2 regions of the Vallitalea guaymasensis genome follow, and region 1 is predicted to be linked to the other one. Evidence: riboswitches for the same ligand, from Rfam matches in the RefSeq annotation. Region 1 holds a riboswitch; the other holds the start of a gene.
The links. A riboswitch is a leader RNA that binds a small molecule or an ion and turns the genes downstream of it on or off. The one in region 1 is predicted to bind lysine.
Positions count from the first base shown of each region.

Region 2: another riboswitch for lysine. It lies ahead of HYG85_RS02075 (Na+/H+ antiporter NhaC family protein); the one in region 1 lies ahead of kal (3-aminobutyryl-CoA ammonia lyase).

Region 1 is NZ_CP058561.1:4,337,539-4,342,750, forward strand. Features, by position in the region: gene HYG85_RS18580 (NifU family protein) at 64-288, shown strand; gene HYG85_RS18585 (GntR family transcriptional regulator) at 698-1,420, shown strand; gene HYG85_RS18590 (DUF6512 family protein) at 1,541-2,083, opposite strand; lysine riboswitch at 2,484-2,679, shown strand; gene kal (3-aminobutyryl-CoA ammonia lyase) at 2,868-3,248, shown strand; gene kce (3-keto-5-aminohexanoate cleavage enzyme) at 3,259-4,077, shown strand; gene HYG85_RS18605 (CoA transferase subunit A) at 4,131-4,775, shown strand; gene HYG85_RS18610 (3-oxoacid CoA-transferase subunit B) at 4,792-5,212, shown strand, end outside.
Region 2 is NZ_CP058561.1:465,926-471,137, reverse strand. Features, by position in the region: gene HYG85_RS02080 (acyl-CoA dehydratase activase-related protein) at 1-1,935, shown strand, start outside; gene HYG85_RS02075 (Na+/H+ antiporter NhaC family protein) at 2,025-3,542, opposite strand; lysine riboswitch at 3,652-3,828, opposite strand; gene mnmH (tRNA 2-selenouridine(34) synthase MnmH) at 3,894-4,958, opposite strand; gene HYG85_RS02065 (NAD(P)-dependent malic enzyme) at 5,168-5,212, shown strand, end outside.

The DNA of each region.
Region 1 (5,212 bases):
ACATAGGTTATTATAAACATAATTGGTTTCACCAATAAAATGTAGACTAGAGGAGATTTAATTATGAAAGATAAAGTAGAACAAGTATTAGATCAAGTTCGTCCAGGATTACAAAGCGACGGCGGCGATGTACAATTAGTAGAAGTAACAGAAGATGGTATTGTAAGAGTAGAACTACAAGGCTCATGTAAAGGATGTCCATTCTCTCAATTAACAGTTAAGAATTTTATTGAGAAAGCCCTAAAAGAGCAAATACCTGAAATTAAAGAAGTCCAAGCAGTAAACTAGTAAATTAAAGGTAATATTACCTAAAATTATATATTAAGTTTACATTAAGGGGTTGTCTAACAATACATTTTTTAGGTAATCAGCTTTAGTAATATAGAGCTTAACATAAGCCATATTACTGAGTTGCCATCATCTAAAATATATTGTGAGCCAGCCCCTTTATTTTACAACTATACATCAGTATATATGAACGAGTGTAGGTAGTATAGGGGAATATGAAGCAGTGAGCCATGGACGGCGAACTCAGTCATTTAAACACGGACGTTTAATTGACTGACGTAATATTCCCCTATACTACCTACACGACCGTTCACCATTACATTTATTAAATTTAAAATTAGACATCCAACACTATTATATGGTAATATTATTAATGGATAATCATAAGTAACAAGATAGGAGGATGAGTATGCAGTATAATCCATCATTACCAGTATATATTCAAATAAAAGAAGATATAATAAGAAAAATACGCTTGGGAATTTGGAAAGAAAACGAAAAAATCCCATCAGAATTAAAGCTAATGGAAGAATATCATTCAGGACGTGGAACAGTAAGAGAAGCTATTAAGTTAATTATAGACGAAGGCTATTTATATATAAAAAAAGGTATTGGAACTTTTGTAGCTCAAAGAGAAGTTGGAATATCTATTGAACCATTTGTAAGTTTAACATATTTCATTAAGATGCGAGGCTTGAACATAAGTACTAAGATACTAGATAAAAAAGAAATTATAATAGATGCAGAAATAGCTGAAAAAACAGGCATAAAAGAAAATACAAAATGCCTTTTTGTAAAACGACTCAGGATGATGGATGGACGACCCATTGGGCTGGAAGTCTTTCATTTTGTATATGAAGAGGAGAATTTCTTCAAAGATTTTAACTTTGAAAATGGTATATCTCATTACTTATTTGAAGAACTGAAAGTTTCTGTAACCAAAATGAATATGGACTTGGAAATTGTAAAAGCTGTAGGTGAAGAAAAAGAATTACTTCAATTGAATGATGACAGTAAAATGATGATTTCTAATAGAGTTGTCTATGTGAATGATAAAAAAGATATACTCTATCACTTAAAATTCTATTGTGGAGAAAAACTCAGTAAAATAGGTATGGATAATTTTGTATAGAAAAATCTATATTGTGAGAATAGATTTATAAAAATAAAGCTGTTTGGTAATATATTTTATTAGCACTGACATAAAATATATTACTAGACAGCTATTTTACTTTTATAGAATACTTAATCTTCAACTTTTAGGAGGTATTCCATAATATCCTGTTGTAGAATCTTTAAAGAAATCACACTGCAAAGGTCTAAAGGTAAATAGAGTAATTACCAAAAACAGTAATAGAAAAATATAATAACCTATAAGATTTTTGCATTTACTTCTTTTTGGAGATTTTAATATAAAATAACTTACCAATTGACCAACAAAAGCTCCAATAATATATGTTACTACATGAAGTACCATTTCACCTTCGCCAAAAATGCACTCATATAAGAATATCAATAAATAAGTAGTTCCAATAAAAACTAGTACTGACATAGCTTTTGCGAACACAAAATTATTAACATCATATCTTACGAAAAAATATTCAATGATGCTTACTAAAATAACAGGATAAAACATTATTTTGATATGTTCCCACTGGCTTTCATTAACTGGACTGAATATTCCTATAAACGTACATTCTGTCCACTCATATAAGAAGTGAAATAAACTTCCTACTAGTATTATTGCAATTGCCGATACAATTTCAGCTATAATAACCTTTTTATGGTCATTCATAAAACCACCACCTTCATATGTCTATAGTATATGTCAATGAACTTTAAAAAATAGTCATATCTTAAAAAAAGTTAATAAAATATACAGTTTTATTTTATTATAATTATTAAACCATAAAAAAATATTTCGAATGATAAAAGTATTATCAGAATAATTGAATATTAAAATAGAAGATGATAATATAAAAACATACCCCTAAGTCTTCTAAAAATAATTATAATAGTAATCTTAAATATTATAATGTAATAAGTCTAATAACAAACTAAAATGACCCCAAGCTAACTATATCATGATTATATTATAACTATATGAAATAGTAATTTGACAAACACAATTAAATAATAAATTGAATATGATTATTATATAGATTCATATAACAATCTATATAAATATTATATAAAACATGAATAGAGGCGCGAAGGAGAGGGTAATCTTTAATTGTTAAGGAGAAGAACCTCCAATATTAAAGATGAATGGTTCCTTTGCCGAAAGAGTATGTTGGTTCTTAAATATATTCTTGGTGATAATGACAATACATTATCACTGCCATAAGGGATGATTAGATATCCTAAGTTTTATGGAGAGCTATTTATGTATTGAAAATAAGATTTCATTACATAAATAGCTTTTATTTACGAAAAGCATTGAAATCTTATTTTCAGTGCTTTTCTTGCGTTATGTGACTGGATTTAGGGTGGAAAATTGAGAAAAAGGGAGTTGATAGTAAACGTTTTAAGGTTATTACTTAGAAGTAACTTAGGTTTGGGAGAAAGGAGTTAGGTAGATGAAATCATTAATAAGAGTAAGAATGAGTTGTCATGACGCTCATTATGGGGGAAATCTAGTTGATGGAGCTAAGATTTTACAGCTTTTTGGCGATGTAGCAACAGAATTATTGATTAAAAATGATGGGGACGAAGGATTATTCAAAGCATATGACAATATTGAATTTATAGCTCCTGTATATGCTGGTGATTACATAGAATGTGAAGGACAGATTACTGGTTTTGGAAACACTTCAAGGAAAATGGTATTTGAAGCAAGGAAAGTAATAAGACAAAGACCAGATATAAATGATTCAGCAGCTGAGGTTATGGAAGAGTCTGTTGTAGTATGCAAGGCAAGTGGAACATGTGTAGTTCCTAAGGACAAACAAAGAAAGTAGGGAAGTAGTTATGGAAAAATTAATAATTACAGCAGCTATTTGCGGAGCAGAAGTTACCAAGGAACATAATCCTACTGTACCTTACACTGTGGATGAAATTGTAAGTGAAGCCGAGAAAGCTTACAAAGCTGGAGCAAGTATCATTCATCTACATGTAAGAGAAGATGATGGAACTCCTACACAAGATAAAAATAGATTCAAAGAATGCATAGATGGTATAAAAGAAAGATGCAAAGATGTAATCATTCAACCATCCACTGGTGGGGCAGTAGGGATGACAAATGAAGAGAGATTACAGCCAATATATCTTGATCCTGAGATGGCAACACTGGATTGTGGAACTTGTAATTTTGGTGGTGACGATATTTTTGTTAACACTGAAAACACAATAATAGAGTTTGCAGAAAAAATCTATGGTCTAGGTATAAAGCCTGAAATAGAGGTTTTTGACAAAGGTATGGTTGATATGGCACTTAGATTATACAAAAAAGGTATTCTAAAAGCGCCACTCCATTTTAACTTTGTATTAGGAGTTAACGGAGGAATAGCCGCAACACCTAGAGATTTAATATACTTAGTGGACAGTATTCCAGATGATGCAACTTATACAGTAACTGGTATAGGACGAAATGAGTTCAACATGGCTACTATAAGTATTATTATGGGTGGACACGTTAGAGTAGGTTATGAGGATAATATTTACATGAAAAAAGGTGTGTTAGCAAATTCCAATGGAGAGCTTGTGGAAAAAGTAGTGACGTTAGCGAAAGAACTTGGAAGAGAAATTGCAACTCCTGATGAAGCAAGAAAAATATTAGGTATAGGTTAAGAGTCAAATAAGGAGAAGGTTTATATAAATAATATTTTAAAAGAGGTGAAAAGGTGAATAAATTAGTTAGTAAAGACGATTTAAAGCCTTTGTTAAAAGATGGTTCAGTCATTATGGTGGGTGGTTTCCTAGGATGTGGTACCCCAGAAACGATTATTGACTTAATAATTGAAATGGGAATCAAAGACCTTACAATAATTGGTAACGATACTAGTTATGAAGATAAAGGTATTGGTAGGTTAATAGTCAATAGACAGGTTAAAAAAGTGATAACATCACATATTGGAACTAACCCTGTTACTGGAGAATTAATGAATAGTGGCGAGCTAGAAGTAGAGTTGTCACCACAAGGAACTCTTATTGAGAGAATAAGAGCAGGTGGATTTGGATTAGGTGGAGTTCTTACTCCTACAGGAGTCGGTACTTTAGTTGAAGAAGGCAAAGAAATTATAAAAGTTAAAGATAAGGAATATTTACTTGAAATGCCTCTAAGAGCTGATATAGCAATTGTTCGAGGAAGTGTTGTTGATAAATTCGGCAATACAATTTATAAAGGAACTACAAGAAACTTTAATCCCATGATAGCTATGGCAGCTGATACTGTTATAGTAGAAGCCGAAGAATTAGTTGAGACAGGCGAACTTGATAAAGATAGTATTATAACACCAGGTGTTGTGGTTGACTACATAATTAACTAAGATGGGGGTGGATTTTTTGATAGATAAAAAGTTAGGTAAAGAAATAATTGCTAAGAGAGTAGCAAAAGAATTGAAGAGTGGTCAGCTGGTTAATCTGGGTATTGGTCTTCCTACTAAAATAGCCAACTATATTCCAGAAGGTATAGAGGTAAGTTTTCAATCAGAAAACGGCATGACAGGTATGGGTAAACTATCTCCAGAGGAAAGTGAAAACAAAGATATCATAAATGCTGGTGGAGGATACGTGAGTGTATTACCTGATGGAGCTTTTTTTGATACCAGCTTCTCATTTGGACTTATAAGAGGAGGACATGTGGATCTCACTGTTCTTGGAGCACTTGAAGTTGATAAGATGGGCAATCTTGCAAGCTGGATCATACCAGGGAAATTGGTTCCAGGTATGGGCGGAGCTATGGACCTTGTAACAGGTGCCAAGA
Region 2 (5,212 bases), 1.8 Mb from region 1:
AAAAACAATATGAAAATACTTGAAGAGAAAAATATCAAATTCCTAGATCCATTTTTGACTCTGGATAATAAGAATGCACTAGCTAAAGTACTCCATGAGACTTTTAAAGATTATGATATAGATAAGAAACAAGTAGATAGAGCACTAAAAATAGCTTGGGATGAAAATGAAGCCTTCAAAGAGGATATTAGGAAAAAGGGAGAAGAGACCTTAGAATATCTAAAAGAAACAGGTAAAAAAGGAATAGTTCTATGTGGAAGACCATATCATATAGACCCTGAAATAAATCATGGGATACCAGAATTAATCAATAATCTAGGTATGGCAGTACTAACAGAAGATTCAGTTGCTCATCTAGGTAAAATAAATAATCCATTAAGAGTGGTTGACCAATGGACATACCACTCAAGGACCTATAGAGCTGCCAGTTTTGTAACAACTACAGATTATCTCGAAATAGTTCAGTTAAACTCATTTGGTTGTGGATTAGATGCCATAGCAACAGATATGGTAGCCGAGATATTAGAAAATAATAATAAGCTCTATACATTGATAAAAATAGATGAAGTCAATAATCTAGGAGCAGCAAGAATAAGACTAAGATCATTGAAAGCGGCAATGGATGAAAGACAGAAAAATAGAATTACTCCTATGCATGTTAAGGATTTTTATAAAAAGAGGATCTTTACACAAGAAATGAAAAAAACTCATACTATTCTTGCTCCACAGTTATCTCCTATACATTTTGAATTACTTGAGGAAGCTATAAACAGTTGCGGTTACAAACTTAAAATACTTCCACATGTCAATGAAAAAGTATTGAAAGAGGGGCTTAAATACGTTAACAATGATACATGTTATCCTTCTATCTTAATAGTGGGGCAGATATTATGTGCATTAAAGTATGGTAACTATGATAGAAACAATACATCAGTAATAATATCTCAGACTGGCGGAGTATGCAGAGCTACTAATTATATAGCCATCATCAGAAAAGCATTACAAGACGCTGGATATTCTGATATTCCCGTATTATCATTGAATGCAGTGGGATATGAAAAAAATCCAGGATTCAAATTGAACTTGGCTATGATAAATAAGATGATAATGTCAATATTGTACGGAGACCTGTTCATGCAGTTAATCTACAGGACAAGACCTTATGAAAAGATAAAAGGTTCAACAAAAAGTTTGCATGACAAATGGAAAAAGATATGTATAGATAATATAACTAATGATAGTAAGCTTAGACCAGATATCATAAGAGGTATAGTAAATGATTTTGACAAAATACCTCTGTATGATGTTAGAAAACCAAAAGTAGGCTTGACAGGAGAAATATTTGTGAAATTCAATCCATTCTCCAATAATCAAATAGTAAAAATGATTGAAAAAGAGGGTGGAGAAGCAGTTGTGCCTGATTTGATAGACTTCTTCCTATATAGTGTATATAATGCCAAGTTTAAAAGCAGGTATCTGGGTAAAAGTAAAGTAAAAGCTTTGGCATGTGATATTGCTATTAAATATGTGGAAGCATTTAGAAGACATCAAAGAGAAGCGCTTAAAAATAGTAATAGATTCCAGAATTCAAGAACTATCGGACAACTAGCTAGAGGAGCACAAAATATTCTTTCTCTAGGGAATCATGCTGGTGAAGGTTGGTTCTTGACAGCTGAGATGGTTGAATTACTAGATAGTGGTGTTAAAAATATCATATGTATGCAGCCTTTTGCTTGTCTGCCTAACCATGTAACAGGAAAAGGAATGCTAAGAGCTCTAAAAGAAAAATATCCAGAGGCTAATCTATTAACAGTAGATTATGATCCTGGAGCCAGTGAAGTTAATCAACTTAATCGAATAAAATTAATGTTTGCAGTAGCATTCAAAGATTTGGAGAATACTGAGCAATTAGTAGAGAAGAAAAAAATACTATAGAATAAAAAAGGGGCTGTGGGATAATATACCAAAATGTATTATCCCACAGCTATTTATTTATTGATTAAATATATTAAATTCATATTGTTCTATTGGTTAACCTCTGTTGGTTTCTTTAGCTTATTAGTAATAAAAATGAAAATAGCAAATTCTACTATTATTACACCATAACATAATAATAGATTTTTAGTAAATCCATATATTATAAAGGCTACAAAGGATATAAGACCAGCTATTAACGCATACGGTAATTGGGACGTAAAGTGAGCATCAAGTTTTGCTTGAGCTCCTGTAGCAGAAAGTACGGTGGTATCACTTATTGGTGAGCAGTGATCTCCAAGGATAGCACCACTTAATACAGCAGCCATAGCTGGTAACATCATTGAAGGATCAGTTGCAGCTAATATCTTACCAACAATTGGTAATAATAAACCAAAAGTTCCCCAGCTGGTTCCAGTCATAAAAGCGATGAAACTTCCAATTATGAACATAATAGGTATCAATAGGCTAGGGTTCATTTGAGAAGTTTCAATCCAATCAGCCAAATATTGACCAGTGTTAAGTTTATCTATAACCTCAACTAGTGTCCAAGCAGCAATTAAGATTATTGATGCAGGAAGCATAGAACGGATACCTGACTTAGTAGCACGGAAAAGATGCTTTCCTGAAACTTCACCAGTGGTTATAGCAAATATAGTTGCTATGATTGTAGTGATTACAGAACCACGGAAGAGTGGAAGAGTAATATCTACAGATAACATTTGACTAATGTCCCATTTGGCGTCATATAACATACCACCTAAGATTAGGATAATAAGTGATAGGATAGTGATTATTAAAGCCCACTTAGAACCTTTGTTAGTAACCGCCTGTACATGAGAGATATCTTCAGCTGATTTTGAACAGCTGATATCATTTCCTTCTTCGGCTTTTCGCTCATAAGTTTTCATTTTACCAATGTTAATATTGAATTTTATAACTACAAAGACCATTATAAGAGCTACAATAGCGTAAAATTGCATAGGAATCATTCGCCAGTATGCGCCAGTTCCTGTAGTTGCAGTATAGCCAACTTTTTTGAAAACACCTGTTAATGTACCGATTATGTAAGCTCCCCATGTAGAGATTGGTAATAAGATAACTACTGGAGCACTTGTTGAATCAATGATATATGAGAGTTTGGCACGACTGATACTATAACGGTCTGTGATAGGTTTTGAGATTTCACCTATAACTAGAGCATTGAAGTAATCATCAATAAAGATGACAATTCCTAGAATCCATGCAACAATTTGTGCTGCTTTCTTATTCTTGATCTTTGAAACTGCAAAATCAGCAAATGCCTTAGTGGAATTGGTAATCGTTAAAAGAGTTGTGATGATTCCTAGTAACAATAAAAAACCTACTATTGGCATGTGCCAAGAAAAATCTGTTATTATTTCCCAAACTGTTGTACCTATGTAAGATATTGTGTCCAACACATTGAAACCATGTGCAATCAATGAACCTATGATGATTCCAACAGATAGTGACATGATAACTTTTTTTGTTATGATAACTAATACAATCATTATGATTGCTGGTACTAAACTTAATAAAAGTTCCATAATTTCCTCCTATTATTTCATTTTCTTAAAACTTCTAATGACTAAATTTGGATGTGTTTTATAGCATTAAAAAAGACAATAGGTACACTATTGTCTGAAAGTATCTTATTCAAATAATAGCGCCTTCACTACGGTAGGTAGTGAGAGTGATAAGTCTATTAAACTTAACTCCAACATTATTTATTGGCGGAAAATAATGCTTCGGCAGATCATCCTTTCATCATACTTTATTCGCTTGCCAAGCTAGGTTATGATTACTAATAATCTCTGCGCCTCTATTATGCTTATTCAATTGTCAGTATTGAATTATACAGGAGGACAATGTATAATGTCAAGTTGAATTTATTATTATTAACCTTTTCTAGGTATTTTACTTTCTTTGTTAAATATTTCAATGAGTTCTCTTACAGCTACGTCCATGTCACTAGAGTCTACTTCATAATCAAAAGTACCATAATATTTTTTCCATTTCTTATACATAGGGTCATAATAATTATCAAGCAGTAAACCTACAAAATCATGAAGATTACCATTTTCAATATATTCATTCATCAAGTTGTAATCATGATTGGACATATATGATTTTATTGTAGTGAGTGAATTTTTTATAAAAGACAGGTTTTCTTCAAAAGTACCATTAGTTTCCATGTAATCATCTAACAATCTCTGTATTCTAATTTCCTTGTCAAGATTGACAAGTACGTGGATACCTGTTTTGATATGATTGATAGCATATGCAGGAACGACTCTTCTACCTATTTTTGAGCTTTCCGCTTCAACGAAAACAAGTGAGTCATCAAGGGATATGGTTTTATCATAGACATAAGATTCAAATGCTTTTTGTGGAGGCTGTTCACCTAGACCTACACCACCAAATACTGAACCACGATGATTGGCTAATCCTTCAAGGTCAAGTACAGGCATACCAGCTTTTTCTAGAGCTTTTAACAACAAAGTCTTACTACAACCAGTATAGCCATGTAAAACAATATATGGAGATGGAAGGGTTAATCTTCTTTCAAAGTCTTTTAATATATAGGTTCTGTATGCCTTATAACCACCTTCTAGTTGATAAGCTGGGAGATGCATCAAAGATATGACTGTAGCGATAGATTTACTTCTAAGTCCACCTCTCCAACAGAATATAACAATTTTACTATACCCTTTGGCTGCTTTTTTAATCTTAGCATAGATTTCTGGCAGCTTATGGGAAGCTATTTCAAAACCTTCTTCTTTTGCAGTTATTTTATTAACATTTTTATAAGTATGTCCAAGATAGGCTCTTTCTTCATTATTGAAGATAGGTACATTGACAGCTCCCGGTATTGTTCCTTCCTCAAATTCCTTAGTAGTTCTGACATCTATGAAAATAACTCTATCCATATGTAGACATTTATCAATAGATATGGTTTCCATTATAATTTCCTCTTTTCGAAGTATTTCTAGTTAAATTGATACATATTATTATTTAACGTTGCTTAGTAAGCAGGGTTATACTATAATGATGGTATCAAAATCAATTTGTTTTATTGTTAATCTATAATTACTTTTATACTATAGTATACAGTATTAGTAATATATAATTCAATAACTATTTTAAAAATTAAACTTACAGGAGGCATATAATGGATATTTACGAAAAATCACTTAAGATGCATGAAGATAATAAG